4 regions of the Streptomyces sp. NPDC058650 genome follow, and region 1 is predicted to be linked to each of the others. Evidence: riboswitches for the same ligand, from Rfam matches in the RefSeq annotation. Region 1 holds a riboswitch; each other region holds the start of a gene.
What was found. A riboswitch is a leader RNA that binds a small molecule or an ion and turns the genes downstream of it on or off. The one in region 1 is predicted to bind cyclic di-AMP.
Positions count from the first base shown of each region.

Region 2: another riboswitch for cyclic di-AMP. It lies ahead of ACFWWU_RS03670 (M23 family metallopeptidase); the one in region 1 lies ahead of ACFWWU_RS19705 (peptidoglycan DD-metalloendopeptidase family protein).
Region 3: another riboswitch for cyclic di-AMP. It lies ahead of ACFWWU_RS06720 (C40 family peptidase); the one in region 1 lies ahead of ACFWWU_RS19705 (peptidoglycan DD-metalloendopeptidase family protein).
Region 4: another riboswitch for cyclic di-AMP. It lies ahead of ACFWWU_RS14825 (transglycosylase SLT domain-containing protein); the one in region 1 lies ahead of ACFWWU_RS19705 (peptidoglycan DD-metalloendopeptidase family protein).

Region 1 is NZ_JBHXRL010000010.1:82,850-87,474, reverse strand. Features, by position in the region: gene ACFWWU_RS19715 (STM4011 family radical SAM protein) at 1-50, shown strand, start outside; gene ACFWWU_RS19710 (SGNH/GDSL hydrolase family protein) at 37-831, opposite strand; gene ACFWWU_RS19705 (peptidoglycan DD-metalloendopeptidase family protein) at 981-2,021, opposite strand; cyclic di-AMP (ydaO/yuaA leader) riboswitch at 2,026-2,182, opposite strand; gene ACFWWU_RS19700 (tyrosine-protein phosphatase) at 2,576-3,397, shown strand; gene ACFWWU_RS19695 (DUF6126 family protein) at 3,417-3,572, opposite strand; gene ACFWWU_RS19690 (helix-turn-helix domain-containing protein) at 3,626-4,255, opposite strand; gene ACFWWU_RS19685 (aspartate aminotransferase family protein) at 4,331-4,625, opposite strand, start outside.
Region 2 is NZ_JBHXRL010000001.1:743,868-748,492, reverse strand. Features, by position in the region: gene ACFWWU_RS03675 (aldo/keto reductase) at 1-442, opposite strand, end outside; gene ACFWWU_RS03670 (M23 family metallopeptidase) at 527-1,729, opposite strand; cyclic di-AMP (ydaO/yuaA leader) riboswitch at 1,741-1,887, opposite strand; gene ACFWWU_RS03665 (PP2C family protein-serine/threonine phosphatase) at 2,089-3,336, opposite strand; gene ACFWWU_RS03660 (MerR family transcriptional regulator) at 3,481-4,221, opposite strand; tRNA gene ACFWWU_RS03655 (tRNA-Met) at 4,351-4,424, opposite strand; gene ACFWWU_RS03650 (rhodanese-like domain-containing protein) at 4,476-4,625, opposite strand, start outside.
Region 3 is NZ_JBHXRL010000003.1:130,597-135,221, reverse strand. Features, by position in the region: gene ACFWWU_RS06730 (ATP-dependent Clp protease proteolytic subunit) at 70-693, shown strand; gene ACFWWU_RS06725 (hypothetical protein) at 701-1,006, shown strand; cyclic di-AMP (ydaO/yuaA leader) riboswitch at 1,321-1,527, shown strand; gene ACFWWU_RS06720 (C40 family peptidase) at 1,531-2,007, shown strand; gene ACFWWU_RS06715 (ATP-binding protein) at 2,170-2,598, opposite strand; gene ACFWWU_RS06710 (8-amino-7-oxononanoate synthase) at 2,760-3,938, opposite strand; gene bioB (biotin synthase BioB) at 4,082-4,625, shown strand, end outside.
Region 4 is NZ_JBHXRL010000007.1:139,924-144,548, reverse strand. Features, by position in the region: gene ACFWWU_RS14835 (hypothetical protein) at 98-694, shown strand; gene ACFWWU_RS14830 (alpha/beta family hydrolase) at 797-2,083, shown strand; gene ACFWWU_RS14825 (transglycosylase SLT domain-containing protein) at 2,077-2,958, opposite strand; cyclic di-AMP (ydaO/yuaA leader) riboswitch at 2,964-3,148, opposite strand; gene ACFWWU_RS14820 (hypothetical protein) at 3,517-4,137, shown strand; gene ACFWWU_RS14815 (phosphocholine-specific phospholipase C) at 4,186-4,625, opposite strand, start outside.

The DNA of each region.
Region 1 (4,625 bases):
AGCGGATCCCGGCCGGCGTCACCGTGCCCGGCGGTCCTACAGGGGCATGAGGTCGGGGCGCTTGGCCTCGACGTGGTCGCCCGAGCTCTCGCCGCGCAGCCTGCGCCCGATCCAGGGCACGAGGTACTCCTTGGCCCAGTTGAGGTCGTCGCGGCGCACCTCCAGCGCGCCGCGCGGGGGGCGCGGCGGCCACGACTGGTCCGGGTCGGCGGGCACCGGCAGACCGAGGACCTGGGCGGCGCGCAGGGCGACGCGGGTGTGTCCGTCGGGCGAGAGGTGCAGCCGGTCGTCGTCCCAGGCCCGCAGGTCCTGCACCGACTTGAGGGACCACAGGTCGAGGACCGGGCAGTCGTAGCGGTCCGCGATGGACCGGACGTGGGCGGTGTAGGTGGCGATCTTCCCGCGCAGGTGCCGGAGCACGGGGATGTCACGGGTGTCGAAGCCGGTGGTCACCATGACGGTGCCGACGGCGGAGGTCAGGTCCGCGACGGCCCGCTCGAAGCGCTCGGCCACGTCGTCGGGGTCGGTGCCGGGCCGGATGATGTCGTTGCCGCCGGCACAGAAGGTCACCAGGTCGGGGGCGAGTTCCTTCGCCCGGGGGACTTGTTCCGCCACGATCTGGTCGAGCAGGCGCCCGCGTACGGCCAGGTTGGCGTAGCGGAAGTCGTCGTGCTCCGGCAGCTGGTCGGCGAGCAGGACCGCGAAGCGGTCCGCCCAGCCGACGTACGTCCCGTCGGGTCCGGGGTCTCCGACGCCCTCGGTGAAGCTGTCACCGATCGCCGCGTACGACCCGAATGCGTTCTTGTCTCTTGATCTCGAATCGTCTGCCACGGGAGCACATCCTTCCCTTTCGGTGTGACCTACGCGACCGTAAGGAGGGGTTGACGCCTGGTGACATATGCCACCGATAAAGATTCTCCCAAGCCGGAATACGCCGACGGCCCGGCACACACGTGCCGGGCCGTCAGGAAGCGTCCGTGTCAGATGGAGACGCCGTGCTGGCGCAGGTAGGCCAGCGGGTCGACGTCGGAGCCGTAGCTCGGCGAGGTGCGGATCTCGAAGTGCAGGTGCGGGCCGGTGGAGTTGCCGGTCGAGCCGGACAGGCCGATCTGCTGGCCGCCGGTGACGGTCTGGCCGGACGAGACGGAGAGGGAGGAGAGGTGCGCGTACTGCGAGTAGTTGCCGTCCGCGTGCTGGATGACGACCTCGTTGCCGTAGGCGCCGCTCCAGCCGGCGGAGACGACCGTGCCGGCGCCGACGGCGCGGACGGTGGTGCCGGAGGAGGCGGTGAAGTCGACACCGGTGTGGTAGCCGGAGGACCACATGGAGCCGGAGGCGCGGTACGGGGTGGAGAAGCCGGCGTCGACGGGGGCGACCCAGCCGGACGCGGAGGTCGAGGCCCCCGACGACTGCGAGGTCCGCGACGACTGCGACGAGGAGGACTCGGCGGAGGCGGCGGCCGGGGCGGCGGAGCGCTGGCTGCTGCGCGAGGCGCGCGAGGTGTCGCCGTTCTTCTCGGAGGTCTGGGTGCTCTTGGGGGCGGCCTTCTCGGCGGCCTTCGGAGCGGCCTTCGGAGCCGCCTTCGGGGCGGCAGCCTTGGGCGCGGCGCTCTTCGGAGCAGCGGCGGCGGTGTTCTTGGCGCCGAGGGTGAGCTTCATGCCGGGCAGGATCAGCGAGGGGTTCTCGCCGACGACCTGGCGGTTGTCCGCGTAGAGCTTCTGCCAGCCGCCGGCGAGCCGGTACTCGGTGGCGATCTTGGACAGGTAGTCGCCGCTGACGACGGAGTACGTCTTCGGCGCGGCCTTCGCGGCGGCGGCGGGCGCGGCCTGGAGGGCGGCGGGCGCCTTCACCTGAGCGGCGGCGGCGACGGCCTGGGCGGGGACGGCGGCCTGCTCGGCGGCGTGGGCTCCGGTGGCGCCGAGGAGCGGAAGCGCGACGACGGCGCCTCCCGTACTGGCGACGACGAACCCACGCGTGATGGAATTGATCTTGGGACGGCGGTGCTTACCCTTCGCGGGCATGGCGAATTCCTCTCCGGCGCCTACGAGGTGAGCTGTCGGGTTCGGACTGGAGATGCCCGGCCGCGTTCTCACGCGGCTTCACCCCGAGCCGTCCTGTTGTCGCGGGACCGGCGTACTTCCTGGGTCCCCCGCTCCTGCCACGCATGGGATGAGTGCGGATTCCGGACGGTGGCAGGATTCGGCGGTCCGACCGGATTGACGGTGACGCTAGACGAGCGGGGTCGGAGCGAACAAGCCACAGATTTGCGCCGGCATTACCCGGGCCGCGTTCCGGACGGAATTCCGGTCACCCTCCGTCGATGACGGTCCTTCGATTTCCCTTTTGCGTACGGCAATTGCTTGGGGCCTTCGGCCACGATCCGTCACTTCTATGACCCTGCTCACGCGGCACCGCCCATCTCGCCTGTAAACAGGGCGCGTTCCACTTAACACCCCATTTCGGACAGATCCCCCATTCCCGTCCCGGGGGGTGCGCCGACCCCCTCTCACCTGGATGATTGTCCTAGGGACCGATCTCGCATCGGGCACCCGAACGACGACCCCCAGGAGCATCCGTGACGCAGCAGCTGCCGCAGGTCCCGCCCACCGAAGCGAACGAACCCGAGCTGGCCGAGGTCCGCAACTTCCGGGACGTGGGCGGCCTGCCGACGACGGACGGGCGCGCCGTGCGACCCGGACGCCTCTTCCGCAGCGGCCACCTCGCCCACGCCACCGAGACCGACGCCGCCTTCCTCGCCTCGCTGGGCCTGCACACCGTCTTCGACTTCCGCAACGAGGCCGACCGCAAGGTCGAGGGCGCGGACGTCGAGCTCCCCGGCGTGCGGAACGTGAACATACCCCTCAACGACCCGGCCGACGGCAAGGAGTTCTGGAAGCTGGTACGCGACGGCGACGTCGAGCAGCTGCGGGACATCCTGGGCGACGGCAAGGCGGCGGCCCGAATGTCCGACTCGTACCGGAAGATGGTGATCGAGCGGACTCCGGAGCACAGCAGGATCCTGCACTCCATGGCCGAGGAGAGCGTCCCGGCGCTGATGCACTGCGCGGCGGGCAAGGACCGCGCCGGACTCTCCATCGCGATCACGCTGCTCGCCCTCGACGTCGAGCGCGAGGCGATCGAGGCGGACTACGTGAAGTCGAACGACCCGCACCGCCGCTACAAGGTGCGCCGCAGCTCCACCGCCGCGGACGCGATGTCGCCCGAGGTGATGGAGCTGCTGAGCCCGCTCTTCGACGCGCGGCTGGAGTACCTGCGGGGCGCCTTCGAGACGATCGAGGCGACGTGGGGCTCGGTGGAGACCTACCTCACGGAGGGGCTGAAGCTGGCCCCCGAGACCCGCGAGCGGCTGCGGGAGCGCTTCCTCACGGAGGCGTGAGCCCGCCCGGAGCGCCGCTCTACTGGTTCTGCCCGCCGAGCATGAAGAGCAGGTAGAGGAAGCCGGCGAAGAGGTGCCCGGCGATCAGGTACGCGAAGAGGCGGAGGACCAGGCCCTTGGGGAACTTGCCTTCCCCGCGCTCCTCGCCGGTGACAGGTCGTGACTTCTCGGACATCTCGGTCCTTTTCTGACGAAGGGGGCACGTTCCCGCGAAGGGACACGCGGGGATCAGCGCCGGTGCGGGGTTCCGTCACCGAGGCACAGCTCGGCGACGGGACTCTGCATCAGGGTGTGGACGAAGAGCAGCTCGGCCCCGCCGGGGGTGGCGGCGCCGATGCGGTGCGGGGTCAGCGAGTCGAAGTGCGCGCTGTCCCCGGGATCGAGGACGTGGACGGCGTCGCCGAGCGCGAGCCGCACCCGCCCCTCCAGGACGTGGATCCACTCCTCGCCGGGGTGGACGCGCACGATGTCGGCCCGGGTGGCGTAGGGCACGTGGACGCGCAGGCACTGGAGCGCCCGCCCGGCGCCTCCGGCCTGCCGGTAGATCCAGCCGTCGGCCTCGACGGGCTCGGAGCGGCCGGCCCGGACGACGGGGTCACGCTCGGGCGGAGCCTCGCCGAGGAGCTCGGAGACCGTCGTACCGTAGATACGGGCGAGGCCGAGGAGCATCGGCAGCGAGGGTTGCCGGTTCCCCGTCTCCAGCCGGGAGAGGTGGGCCGGCGAGAGGCCGGCCCGCTGGGCGGCGGCCTCCAGGGTGAGTCCCCGGCGGCGGCGCAGGGCCCGCAGCTGCGGGGCGACGTCGGGCAGGACGTCGGGGGTGGCGGGGTCCGGGGAGGTGTCCCCGGGGACGTGGTCCATGCGTCCATTGCGCCAGGATCATGCCTCTGAGGCAAGTTTCTTGCCTCAGAGGCAAAGACGCCCGGGTCGCACGGGTCAGCGCTGCGCGACCGCCTGCTTCACCAGGGTCCTCCCGAAGTCCCACATCAGCCCGCCGCCGCCGTGGGCCTCGTCCATGACCGCCGTGAAGGCGGTGACGAACCGGTCCACGTCCGCCTCGTCGATGATCAGCGGCGGGATCAGCTTGATCACCTCCAGGTGGTCCCCGGAGACCTGGGTGAGGATGTGGTGCCGCTGGAGCAGCGGCACCACGACCATCTGCGCGAAGAGACCCTTGCGGGCCGCCTGGAGCATGGCCCAGCGGCCGCGCAGCCCCAGCGACGTCGGCCGG
Region 2 (4,625 bases), on a different contig from region 1:
TGCCGTCCTTGACGAGCTGGTCGAGGGCGGTGACGATCTCCTCGACCGGGACCGACTCGTCGTCGAAGTGCGTGTAGTAGAGATCGATGTGGTCGGTGCCGAGGCGACGCAGCGATTCCTCCACGCCCGCCTTGATGGTGGTGGCGGAGAGCCCCTTGAGGCGGGGGTGGGCGCCGACCTTGGTGGCGACGACGATGTCGTCGCGGTTGCCGCGGGAGGCGAGCCAGCGGCCGATGACGGTCTCGGACTCGCCGCCCTCGTTGCCCTCGGCCCAGGCGGAGTACGCGTCCGCGGTGTCGACGAAGTTCCCGCCGGCGGCGGCGTAGGCGTCGAGGACGGCGAAGGACTGTGCCTCGTCGGCGGTCCAGCCGAAGACGTTGCCGCCCAGGGCGAGCGGGAAGACGTGCAGATCGGAGGAGCCCAGCGTGCGGAGAGAAGTCATGGGTTGATCAACCCTCCGCACCGCCGGGCCTATTCCGGGCAAGGCCCGGGAGTGTCGGACGTCAAGGCGTCGGACCCCGGAGCGTCAGATGGACAGGCCCTTGGAGCGGAGCCAGGCCGCCGGGTCGATGCCGTCGCCGCCGGAGGTGTGGACCTCCATGTGGAGGTGGGCGCCGGTGACGTTGCCGGTGGCGCCGACGCGGCCGATCGTCTCGCCGGTGGTCACGGTCTGACCCGCGCCGACCGTCATGGAGGAGAGGTGCGCGTACCAGACCTCGGTGCCGTCCTCCAGCTCCAGGACGACCCGGTAGCCGTAGGAGCCGGACCAGCCCGCCGACGTGACCGTGCCGCTGTGGACGGCCTTGAGCGGGGTGCCCGTGGGGGCGGCGAAGTCGAGACCGGTGTGGTAGCCGGAGGACCACATCGAGCCGGACTGCATGTAGGTGGCGCTGAGGGAGTACGAGGAGAGGGGCATCGAGTAGCTGGCGGCGAGCTGGGCGAGGCGCTCGGCCTCGGCCTCCGCGGCCTTCCGCTCGGCCTCCGCCTTGGCTTCCGCCTCCGCCTTGGCCTTGGCTTCCGCTTCGGCCTTGGCCTTCGCCTCGGCGGCCGCCTTCTCCGCCGCATCGGCCTTGGCCTCGGCCTCGGCCGCCGCCTTCTCGGCCGCGGCCTTCTCGGCGGCGAGCTTCTCGGCCGCGTCGGCGGAGGCCTGCTGCTGCTCGGCCTGCTGGAGGATGCGGGCGCGCAGGATCTCGCCCGCGTCGGCCACCCGGGCGGTCGGGGCCGTCTCGGCGGTCCCGGTCTGCGTGGTGTAACCGGCCTGGGTGGTCCGGGCGGTCGCGGCGGTGCCGTTCGTCTTCTCGCCGGCCGGGGTGACGTACGTGGCGGCGGTGAGCGGGTTCGGGTTGCCGCCGGTCGCCTCGATGGTGTCCCGGATGCGCTGGTCGGCGTCGTCCGCGTCGTCGGTGAACAGCGCGCCGACGCCGGGGAGGTCCTCGGCCGCCGGGAGGTTCAGGTCGGGGAGGTCCGGGAGCGATATCGCGACCGGCGGCTTCTCCTGCGCGGTGGCGAGCCCGCCCGCACCGACGGCCGCGATGACGCCGACGCCGAGGACGGTGGAGGAACGGGCGAAGTTGGAACGCTGCTTGACGACCCGGTGCCGGCCGCCGGAGCGGCTCTCGGCGCGGAGGGATCCCTCGGTGGGGTTCCACTCGGTGTCCGGAGCGGCAGGACCCGCACCACCACCGAAGGCATCGAAGGGTGCTTCGGGTGCGGGAGTGTTGGACGCCACGAAGGCGCGCTCCTTTCCTTCCTTCTCGCCTACCGGGTTAGCTGACGGGTTCGGAGCAGGAAGGTCTCCTACGGGCGCGGTCGCACGGGTGCGAAGGGCCCGATTCACCCCAAGTAGTGGTTCCCCGGTTCCTTTTCAGGATTCGGCGCGTGCGCACGGTGCCGTCTCTTGCGACGGTTGTGACGACCGCGCTGCGTTATCGAACGTTAATAGACAGGGGGGTCCGATTCCAAGCCGTTCCCGGTGATCATTCATTGAATTGGTGGGGAATCGCCCGAGTTGACCCCCCTTCAGCAAGAGGCGGCCAAACTCTCGCGATCTGACGTTGTGTCAATTGTTATCGCAGCGACACCCTGTGACTACGCCTGGTGACCGGGGCGGATCGAGGGTCCTCCCGGCTGCGCCGGCGGTACCACCGGCATCGTCCGTCGCCTCTCCGGCTGCCCCGCCGCGGGCCTGCTCAGCGCGAGCAGCGCCATGTCGTCCGTCGACCCGCCGCCCGTGTGGAGCCGTACGTCGTCGACGAGCGCGTCGAGCAGCTCCTCGGGCCCCGGGAAGATCCGTCCGGCGAGGCGGGACGCCGGGTCGTAGAAGACGCCCTCCGCGTTCCGCGCCTCCGAGAGGCCGTCCGTGTAGAACAGCAGCGTCGCGCCCCGCGGGTACGGCCGCTCCTCGGCCCGGTCCGGCCACGCCGCCAGCTCGCCCATGCCGAGCGGCAGCGCCGGCTCCGCCGGATCCAGCACGTCCAGGTTCCCGTCCGCGTACAGCAACAGCGGTGGCGGATGGCCGCGGTTGACGACCCGTACGCTCCCGGCGTCGCCCTCGCCCCCGCCCGTCCCGTCGGCGCGCGGGATCTCCGCCAGGACGGCCGTCGTGAACCCCTCGAAGGCGTCGAGCCCGTGCCTGCGGGTCCCCTCCCGGGCCAGCGCCCGTTCCAGCCGCTGCGCCACCCCCTCCAGACTCGCCTCCTGCTCGGCCGCCTCCCGGAACGCCCCGATCACGACGGCGACGGCCTCGACCGCTTCCATCCCCTTGCCCCGCACGTCCCCCACGACGAGCCGCACCCCGTGCGGGGTGTCCTGCACGGCGAACAGGTCGCCGCCGATGAACGCGTCCGCCTGCGCCGCCTCGTAACGGGCCGCGCACTGCAGCCCGCCGATCCGCTCGTCGGGCGTCGGCAGCACCGCCTTCTGCGCGGTCTCCGCGATGACCCGCGCGGAGGCCAGCCGCTCGCCGCTGCGCCGCACGACCCGGTTGACGAGCATCGCGAGCGCGGAGACGGTGACGACGGTGAAGACCTCGGTGAGGGCCGGGACCTCGGTCGCCGTGCCGTTGTAGACGTGCAGCCCGACGCAGGCGAGGACGGCGGCGATCCCGGTGAGCAGGGTCGTGAGCGTCGAGAAGAACGGCGCGGCGATCAGCGGGGCGGCGGAGAAGAGCGGCGCGGCCGTGTACGTGGCGGGCGTCGACAGGTCGAAGACGACACCGCCCACGATGATCAGCGGGGGCAGCGCACGGAGGAAGCGCCGGGCCCCTCTGTACGGGCCGGGGCGGCGGCCCTCGCCGCCTCGCCGCCCGCCGCCCGCTGCTCCTAGGGGGTGCCCCACCTGTGCTCTCCTGCCCGGTCCGCACCGGCCACGGTGTTCCCGTACCGCGCCCTCCCAGGGTGGCCGCCACCGCACCCGGTCGCGACCCCCATGGGGCCGACTGGCGTACGCCCCCCTCGCTTCCGAGCACGTCCGGCGCGGCGGCTACAGGTTCCGCTCCGCGTAGACCGCCATCGCGTCCCGGACGAGGAGCGCGGTGCCCTCGCCGTGCTTGTCGTAGTTCACCGTGAAGCGCGGGTCGTCGACGTACATGCGGCCGAGTCCGATCACGTACTCCTTGGTCGGGGTCGTGGTGGCCGACAGCCACGCGATCTGGCGCCGCGTGATCGCCTGCACCTCGTCGCTGTCGGCGGCCAGGCCGTCCCGTACCGCCTGCCCGAAGTCGCGGGCGATGCCGGCCTGCTCGTCCAGGAACGCCTTCCTGCCTTCGGCGTCGAGCGAGCGCCACCAGCGGTCGCCCTTCTCGTACGCCGCGCGGCCCCAGCGCTCGGTGACCTCCGCCTCGTACCGCGTGTGGTCGAAGCCGTCGAACACTTCTTCTGCCATGAGTTCTTCTCCCCTCTCGGTCTTGTGGAGAGTGGTGCGGACGGCCTCGATCTGCCGGCCGATGCGCTCCCGCTCCTGCTCCAGGAGGAGCAGATGGGTGCGCAGCGCGGCGGACGGGTCGCTCTGCCCCTTGAGGACCTCGGCGATCGCGGGCAGCGAGAGCCCCAGCTCGCGCAGCAGCAGGATGCGCTGCAGACGCACGAGCGCCGCCTGGTCGTAGTACCGGTAACCGTTCGCGCCGATCCGGCTCGGCTCCAGCAGTCCCCGCTCGCCGTAGTGGCGGAGGGTACGGCTGGTGGTGCCGGCCTTCTTGGCGATCTCTTGGATCGACCACTCCATGCCGACCACGCTAAATCTTGACGTCGCGTCAAGGTCAAGCGGACGTCCTCGCGACACGAGGGGGGGAGGGGCATACGACGAAGGCCCGGATCCGATCGAAATCGGATCCGGGCCTTCGTTGCTACTGAGTAGCGGGGACAGGATTTGAACCTGCGACCTCTGGGTTATGAGCCCAGCGAGCTACCGAGCTGCTCCACCCCGCGTCGGTAAACACGACTCTACGTCATGACCGGCGCAAACGTGAAATCGGTTTCTCAGCAGCCGCAGTCGTCGGAGTCCACGGGCGCCGTGAGCGGGTCCGCGGCCTTCTCCGCGGGCCCTTCCCAGGTCTCGTAGGCGAAGCCCTCGCGCACCCAGTACTCGAAGCCGCCGAGCATCTCCTTCACCTGGAAGCCCAGCTCGGC
Region 3 (4,625 bases), on a different contig from region 1:
GCTCCCCATCTTACGGCCTGTACGTCCTGTACATTTTTGACAGAGACAGATCGATGGAGGTGCTCAGCCATGGACGCGCGCTACGTTCTGCCCGAGTTCACGGAGCGGGCCAGCTTCGGGACCCGGACCCTCGACCCGTACTCGAAGCTCCTCGAGTCCCGGATCGTGTTCCTCGGCACGCCGGTCGACGAGACCTCGGCCAACGACGCCATCGCCCAGTTCCTGTACCTCGACCACGCGGCGCCGGGCCAGGACATCTCCCTCTACATCAACTCCCCCGGCGGCTCCGTCACCGCCATGACCTCGATCTACGACACGATGCGGACGCTCTCCTGCGACGTGGAGACCACCTGCCTGGGCCAGGCCGTCTCCACCGCGGCCGTCCTGTTCGCGGCCGGCACGCCGGGCAAGCGTCTGATCCTGCCCGGCGCCCGGGTCACGCTCCGGCAGCCAACCCTGGACGAGCCCCTCCAGGGACAGCTCAGCGACCTCGACCTCCAGGCGAGCGAACTGCTGCGGCTGCGCGCGCTGGTCGCCGGGCTGCTCGCCGAGCACACCGGGCAGGAGCGGGAGCGGATCGACGCCGACATCGACCGCCTGACCGTCCTGGACGCACCGGCGGCCGTCGCGTACGGCCTGGCGGACCACGTCGTCGTGAACCGGCGCTCCGCCGCCGGCGGTACGGCACGGTGAAGCGGCCGTGGTCCCCGAGCTGCCGCCGCTGCCGGCCCTGACCCGGGCCGAGGGCGACCTCATCGACGCGTACCTCGAAGTCGTCGACCTCCTCGGCAAGATCAATCCATCCAGAAGTACGCATACCTATGGGGCGTTGCGTGCGGCGCAGGCCCTGGTGGGACGCGCGGAGGCGCTGCGCGAGGCCCTGACGCTCATGCATAAACGGGGCGAGACCGACGTCCACGCGGACACATTGGCGCGCGCCCTAAGGGTGTTGAACGGAGAGCGCCGGGCCGACCGGGTCACCGTCCCCCGGACTCGCGCGAGTTGACATTTCCGCGTGTCGTGTCCAGGGCCGGTCGGGCGACACGCAACGCAGAATCCCTCCCCCGTTCGGCGTAGTCGACGAGTCGACATATGAAGCGGGCGAGTTGCGCAACAGGTGTACGCATTTGGCGGAATCGAACGTTCCATCGCTGGTACGCGGCTCGTAGGCCAAACCTCCGAAGATCACAAAGGCGGTCTGTCCACCCGAACGGATCAGTCGTGAGGAGCCTCACATATCGCCGTTTCAGCTCGGTTTTCGCCCATGTCGTGGGTCAAGATCCCTGTCGACGACAAGCCCCCGCCACCGCGGCGGGGCGGTCCGGGCGGACGCCGAGTCCTGCCGCTGTCCCGGACGTCTGGTCGACAGGAGTGGATCGGCAGGAGTGGAGGACCCAATCAGTACGGAACGTTCGCGCTGTCACCGCAGCGGGCCCGTTCCTTGGGGTGAAGCCGCAGCCGCGGCCGGGCATCTTCGCCAGCCCGAACCCGACAGGTCATCCTTCGCAGGCGGCTGACGAAGGGTTGCGCATGACCGCGCAGATGCATGTCCCGTCCCTGCTGTCCCGGGCCGGAGCCGTCTCGGCTCTCACCCTCGCCGCCGTCGGCGGCACGCTGTTCGCACCAGGCGCGGCATCGGAGGCCCAGGCAGCGACGACACACGCGAACAAGGCACTGAGCGTCGCCGCGTCGAAGAAAGGATCGCCCTACCGGTACGGATCGACCGGACCCACCCGGTTCGACTGCTCCGGTCTGACGCTCTACGCGTACAAGAAGGCGGGCAAGTCGCTGCCTCGCACCGCGCAGCAGCAGTACAACAAGTCCCGGCACATCTCCTCGTCCAGCCGGCAGAAGGGCGACCTGGTCTTCTTCCACTCCGGCGGGAGGGTCTACCACGTCGGCATCTACGCCGGCAGCGGCAAGATCTGGCACTCGCCCAAGACGGGCTCCTGGGTGAAGCTCGACAAGATCTGGTCGTCGAAGGTCTACTACGGCCGCGTCCGATGACGGACCCCGGGAACTGACCCGACCGAGCCGGAGGGTGCGGTGGCGCCGCCGCACTCCTTGCTCACCAGCACGCCTCGCTCACCAGCACCCCTCGCTCAGTCGGACGCCTCACTCAGCCGCACGCCTCACTCAGCCGCATGCCTCTCCTCGACGGTACGAGCCCTACACCGGGGCCATCGTCCACGGGAGGGTGATCCAGACGGTCTTGCCACCCTCCTCGGTCGGCGTGACCGAGAGGCGGCCGCCGGCCTCCGCCGCGAGGACGCGGATGATGACCATGCCGCGACCGTTGTCCTGCTGGACCGCCGCCGGAAGGCGGCGGGGCCAACGGGGATGACTGTCGGTCACACCGATGTGCAGGCGCTCCTCCCGCTCCAGGCGGAGGTCGACCGTGAAGGTGGGCGACTGCCCGAAGGTGTGCTGGACGGCGTTGGTGGCCAGTTCCGAGACGATCAGCCGGATCGAGTCCGCGATCTCCGCGTCGTCGTCGAGCCCCCAGTCCCCCAGGACGTCCGCGACGTATCTCCGTGCCGTGCGGACCGACGCGGGATCGCTCGGCAGAGTGACGGATACTTCCTGATGGTCTGCCATGGCGGCGCTGTCCCTTTCCCGCCGGGGACACCACCCCGGATTGCGCTTCGCGTCAGAGTGCAACCGATCGTGCCGCCCCGTACGGCCTTCCACCACGAAATGCGGGGATCTATCGCCCGAAGCGGTGAACTCTGCTGCCCGAGAACGCTCTTGGGGTCGCCTCAGGCGGCGGGCGCGGTACGCAGGATCGTCTCCACCGCCCGTCCGAGCTCGGCGTCCGTGAGGTCGGCGCGGGCCGTGAGCCGGAGCCGCGAGATGCCGTCCGGCACGGACGGGGGCCGGAAGCAACCGACCGCCAGACCCTGTTCGCGGCAGTCGGCCGCCCAGCGCAGCGCCGCCTCGGGCGAGGGGGCGCGCACCGAGACCACGGCCGCGTCCGGCCGCGCGGCGGTCAGTCCGGCCGCCGTGAGGCGCTCGTACAAGGTGGTGGCGACGGCCCGCGCCCGCCCGGCGAGCGCCGGCTCGGCGGCGATCAGCCGCAGGCTCGCCAGCGCGCCGCCCGCCGCGGCCGGGGCGAGCCCGGTGTCGAAGATGAAGGTGCGCGCCGCGTTCACCAGGTGCTCGACGACCCGGGCGGGGCCGAGGACCGCGCCGCCCTGACTGCCCAGGGACTTGGAGAGGGTGAGGGTCGCGACGACGTCCTCGTCGCCCGCGAGGCCGGTTTCGTGCAGGGCGCCCCGTCCGCCGTCGCCGAGGACGCCGAAGCCGTGGGCGTCGTCGACGACGAGCCCGGCGCCGTGCGCGCGGCAGGCGGTGGCGAGCTCCGGCAGCGGCGCCTTGTCGCCGTCGACGGAGAAGACGGAGTCGCTGACCACGAGCGCCCGGAGTTCCGGTCGCGCCTCCAGCGTCTTGCGTACGGACTCGGGATCGGCGTGCGGCACGACGGCCGTCTCGGCGCGCGCGAGCCGGCAGCCGTCCACGATCGAGGCGTGGTTGGAGGCGTCCGAGACGATCAGCGAGTCCCGGCCGCCGAGGGCCGTGAGCGCGGCGAGGTTGGCGGCGTAGCCGGAGGAGAAGACGAGGGCCGCCTCGAAGCCGCAGAACTCGGCGAGTTCGCGTTCGAGCCGGGTGTGCAGCCGGGTCGTCCCGGTGACGAGCCGTGAGCCGGTGGCACCCGCGCCCCAGCGGCGCGCCGCCTCGGCCGCCGCCTCGGTGACCTCCGGTCGGCGGGTGAGGCCGAGGTAGTCGTTGCTCGCCAGGTCGAGGAGCTCCGACTCGGCGGACCGGGGTCGCAGCGTACGGACGAGACCGGCTTCCGCACGGCGGCGCGCCTCGGCGTCGGTCCAGTCGAACGCGGTCCGGCGCGGGCCCTCGGCCCGGGCGTCGTCGGCCTGTGGCATGCGGCGATCCTTTTGTAGGCAGCGCACAGACCCTAACCGGAGTGTGCCGAGGTCGGGATGTGGTCATCCACACACCTCGTTCGGCGGCGTTTGTTCGGATCCTCCTTGGCCCGGGGGTGGGCGGTAGGCAAGGATCAGCGCTTATGGACCTGCTGAACACGCTGGTGGAGAAGGGGCTGCGGCGCGAGCTGCCGACCCGTGAAGAAGCGCTCGCCGTCTTGGCGACCTCCGACGACGAGCTGCTCGATGTGGTGGCGGCGGCCGGCAAGGTGCGCCGTCAGTGGTTCGGGCGGCGGGTGAAGCTCAACTACCTCGTCAACCTGAAGTCGGGGCTGTGCCCCGAGGACTGCTCGTACTGTTCGCAGCGGCTCGGCTCGAAGGCCGAGATCCTCAAGTACACGTGGCTGAAGCCGGACGAGGCGTCCCAGGCCGCCGCGGCGGGGGTCGCGGGCGGGGCCAAGCGGGTCTGCCTGGTGGCGAGCGGGCGCGGTCCGACGGACCGGGACGTCGAGCGGGTCGGCAGGACCATCGAGGCGATCAAGGAGCAGAACGAGGGCGTCGAGGTGTGCGCCTGCCTCGGTCTGCTCTCGGACGGCCAGGCGGAGCGGCTGCGGGACGCCGGCGCCGACGCGTACAACCACAACCTGAACACGTCCGAGGCGACGTACGAGGGGATCACCAAGACCC
Region 4 (4,625 bases), on a different contig from region 1:
AGGACAGCGGCGGGCAGGCGCCGCATCGGATCATCGTGCTCACCACCCCACGTGACGGTCGCCGACGGACCGTCCGGAACCGGCAGGAGCACCACCGATGGGCCTCGCACAGTCGCAGCACCGCTTCCTGGTGCGGCAGAAGGTCACCCTGATGGCCAACCGCTACCTGGTGCACACCATGGGCCCGGACGGCGAGGAGGCCGAACTGGTCGCCTTCGCCCACCAGAAGCGGATGGCCCTCAAGGAGCACGTCACCGTCTACACCGACGAGTCCCAGCGCCAGGTGCTCTTCACCTTCCGGGCCCGGCAGGTCATCGACCTCGGCGCGACCTACGACGTCCACGGCGCCTCCGGCACGCGGCTGGGCGGCTTCCGCAAGGACTTCGGCGCGTCCCTGCTGCGCAGCACCTGGCACCTGAACCGGGAAGGGGAGTCCCGGGAGATCACCGGACGGGAGCGGAACCGGACCGTGGGGATCCTGCGGCGCGGCTGGGAGTTCCTCCCCTTCACGGAGCTGCTCCCCTTCGTCGTGCCGTACCACTTCGACTTCGCCGAGGCCGGACGGCCCGTCATGTCCGTCGAGAAGCGCTTCGGAGTGCGCGACCGGTACGTCGTGGACATAGCCGACCCGGAGCTCGACCGGCGGCTCGCGATAGCCCAGGCCGTCGCCCTCGACGCCCTGCAGTCCCGCTGACCTGTTCCTTCGGGGCGACCCGTCTACCCTGGAGAGACGGGCGGGGGACGGGACACACCGTTCCTCCCGACGCCCGAGCCGCGTGCGGAAGGGCGGCGGACCATGGACTTCAGCGATCGCACCGACGCGGGCCGGCAGCTCGCCGCCCGTCTCGACCACCTCAAGGGCCAGGACGTCGTGGTCCTGGGCCTCCCGCGCGGCGGCGTACCGGTGGCCGCGCAGGTCGCCGACGCGCTCGACGCGCCCCTCGACATCTGTCTCGTGCGCAAACTGGGCGTGCCGTACCAGCCGGAGCTCGCGATGGGCGCGCTGGGGGAGGGCGGCGTACGCGTCCTCAACGACCGGGTGCTGCGCGAGACCGGCGTGGGTGAGCGGGACCTCGCGGCCGTGGAGGAGCGCGAGCACGTGGAGCTCGAAGAGCGCATGCACCGCTACCGGGGCAGTCGCCCGCCCGTGCCGCTCGACGGCAGGACGGTCGTCGTCGTCGACGACGGGCTCGCCACGGGCGCGACGGCGCTGGCGGCCTGCCGGGTGGTCCGTGCCAAAGGTGCCGCGCGGATCGTGCTCGCGGTGCCGGTCGCGCCGCACGGCTGGACCGCCCGCCTCGGGGGCGAGGCCGACGAGACCGTAAGCGTTCGCGAGCCCGACTTCTTCTACGCGATCGGCCAGTTCTACCGCGACTTCTCGCAGACGTCCGACGCGGAGGTGCTCGACTGCCTCGCCCGCAGCCGGGCCGCGCGCGACCCCGTCGTCCGGGACACGGACGTCCGGATCCCGGCGACCGGTGCCACCCTCGCCGGACGGCTCGCCGTCCCCGACGGGGCGACCGGCATCGTCCTCTTCGCCCATGGAAGCGGCAGCAGCCGGCACAGCCCGCGGAACCGCGCGGTCGCGGCGGCCCTGAACCGGGCCGGTCTCGGCACGCTGCTGTTCGACCTGCTCACCGAGGCCGAGGCGACCGACCGGGCCCACGTCTTCGACACCCCGCTGCTCGCCGGACGGCTCGCGAGCGCCACGGACTGGCTGGCCGGGCACCCCGAGGGCGGCGATCTGCCGCTCGGCTACTTCGGGGCGAGCACGGGTGCGGCCGCCGCGCTGTGGGCGGCGGCCGATCCCGGTTCCGGCGTCGCCGCCGTCGTCTCACGCGGTGGCCGGCCCGACCTGGCGGGCGAGCACCTGGGCCGGGTGCGCGCCCCGACCCTCCTGGTGGTGGGCGGCCGGGACGCGCTGGTGCTGGACCTCAACAGACGCGCCCAGGCCCTGCTGCGCTGCGAGAACCGGCTGACCGTCGTCCCCGGCGCCACTCACCTCTTCGAGGAGCCGGGTGCCCTGGAGGAGGTGGCGGAGCTCGCCACGGACTGGTTCGCCGAGTGGTTCCGGCGTCAGTAGGCCCCGTTGACGTTGTCGATGGAGCCGTAGCGGTCGGCCGCGTAGTTGCAGGCGGCCGTGATGTTGGCGACCGGGTCGAACAGGTCCGTGGACGTGCCCGGCACGTGGTAGGCGTCGAAGGTCGGCTGGATGACCTGGAGCAGACCCTTCGAGGGGGTGCCGGCCACGGCGTTCGAGTCCCAGAGGTTGATGGCCCGGGGGTTGCCGGAGGACTCGCGCATGACGTTGCGGAGGATTCCGTCGTACGAACCGGGGATGCCGCGCTGGGCCATGATGTCCAGCGACTCGCGGATCCAGCCGTCGAGGTTGTCGGCGTACTGGGTGGCGGCGGCCGGGGCGGCCTTGACGGCGGGCGCGGCGGCGGGCGCCGCCTGCGCGGCGGAGGCACCCGAGGCGGGGGCCGGAGCCGCTGCACGGCGCTGGGAGCGGCTCGCCCGCTCAGTGGTCGTGGAGCTCTTCTTCTGTGCGGTCGCGGCCGCCGGGGCGGGCTTCGCGGAATCCCGACGAATCGTCAGTTCGAGACCGGGGTGAATGAGTGACGGATTGTCACCCACGACGGATTTGTTGGCCTGGTATATCGACTTCCAGCCGCCCTGAATTCCCTTCTTCTGGGCGATCAGGGAAAGCGAGTCACCACTCACGACGGTGTACGTGCGCGCGGCGGCGGGGGCCGAGGGAGCGGCGGCCGGAGCGGTGGCGGGCTGCGCCGCGAAGGACTGCGCGGCGATCTTGGGTGCGGCCGAAACGGTCTCGGCGCCGGCCGTCGCGGGGACGACCAGCGGCAGGGCCAGCGCGGCCCCGCCCGTGCCGGCGAGTGCGAGGCCGCGGGAGACGGTGCGGCGTCGGGGGCGGCGGTGCTTACCGTGTGCAGGCATGACGGATTTCCTCTCCGGCGCCTGCGGGGTGAGCTGTCGGGTTCGGACGGGAGATGTCCGGCCGCGCGCACGCGGCTGCACCCCGAGCCGTTCCGGATTCCGGACCGGCGAATTCGTGGGTCCCCCGCTCCTGCCGTCGGGTGAAAGGGAGGTGTTTTCGGGCGGCGGCAGGATTAGGCGTTCCGCTCGAATGGGGGTGACCGTAGGCCAGCATTGCGGCGGATAACAAGAGGAGCCGAACGTTCGCAGCCGGAATTGGATCTCCGAATTCAAGGAATTCAAGATCGACCGCACTCGGGATCCGATGAACTTCCGTGCGCGGTAAGGCCTGCGGGTGTACGGGTCCCTGGCGGGGGCGAGAGAAAGTGAACCGCATCACCAGGAGGGTAATGTCCGAATATGCGATGTAATTCCGTTGGTGAGTAAATGAGCGGAAATTACCCGGGCTGGGCTGTTCGCCCGCACCGGGCGTGAGGGGCACGCCCGGTGCGGGCAAAAGTCGCAAACCAGACATTCTTCTTGAAAGATGGAGTCCCCCCCGACCCAGGAGCCTCCCGGATGCCGACCTCCATCGCCCCGCTCAGCCCGGACGGACTCGACCGCGAGGCGGCCGCTCTCTTCGAGAGCGCCACCTGGCAGCGGATCGTCACCGACTGGACCGCCCCCGCTCGACCGGCCCCCGCGCCGGAGCCGACGCCCGAGCCCGCCGACTGGCGGTCCCTCCTCACCGTGTCCGTGGACCGGCTCGTGGCCGACGCGCTCGACGCGCTCCCGCCGCCGCCCCCCGCCGAACGCACGCTGCCCGGCCGCATCGGGGCCGTACTCCCGGACCGACTGCACGCCTGGCGCCGGATCGGCCGCCCCGAGCTGCGCCCCTCGGTCCACCTCGGCTACGCGCGGCTGGTGCTCACGGAGTGGGGCTGGCAGAACGCCCCGTACAAGCTGCGCGACGCACGGGGAGCGCGCTGCGTCTGCGGCGCGCTCCTCGCCGCCCACCGCCTCGGCTACGGCGGTGTGGACACCATGAACGAGGCGGCCGCCTGGATCATGACCGAGCTCCGCTCTCAGGGATGGGGCGAGCTGATCGGTCCGTGGAACCGGGCCCCCGGCCGTACGGCCGCCGAGGCGGTGGGCCTCCTCGACGCGACGATCCGACGCGCCGCGCACGCCGGCCGGTGAGGCCGGCGGGTGAGGTCGGCGGGTGACGCCGGCCGGTGTGCGAAGGGTTCAGCCGGTGACGCTCGGGGCTCCGGTCTCGATGTGGCCGGTGTACCGGCGTGACCAGGTCCCGTCGATGTCGGCGACGATCGTGAAGTCGTACCAGCCGCCGCTGTAGGCCACCGCGTTGAAGAAGTCCTCGCGGTCGGAGTTCGCCGGGACCGTGTAGGTCCACGGTCCGTCCGTGCGGTAGGCGTTCGAACGGATCGTGAACGTCACCGGTCCCGCCGAGGTGTTGGTCATCCTGAACCACAGGGCGGTCCGGCCCGTCCCCGCCTCCGGCGCGAACCGGGCCGCGACCTCCACGGCCTTGCCGGCCTTGGACGCGTCGCCGATGAAGCGCCGCAGGAAGCGGTTGGGGCCCATCATCGAGATGTCGTACTTCCCGGAGCCCGACCCGATCCCGATGTTGAAGTAGTCGGAGGCCGTGGCACCCGCGTCGACCGTGT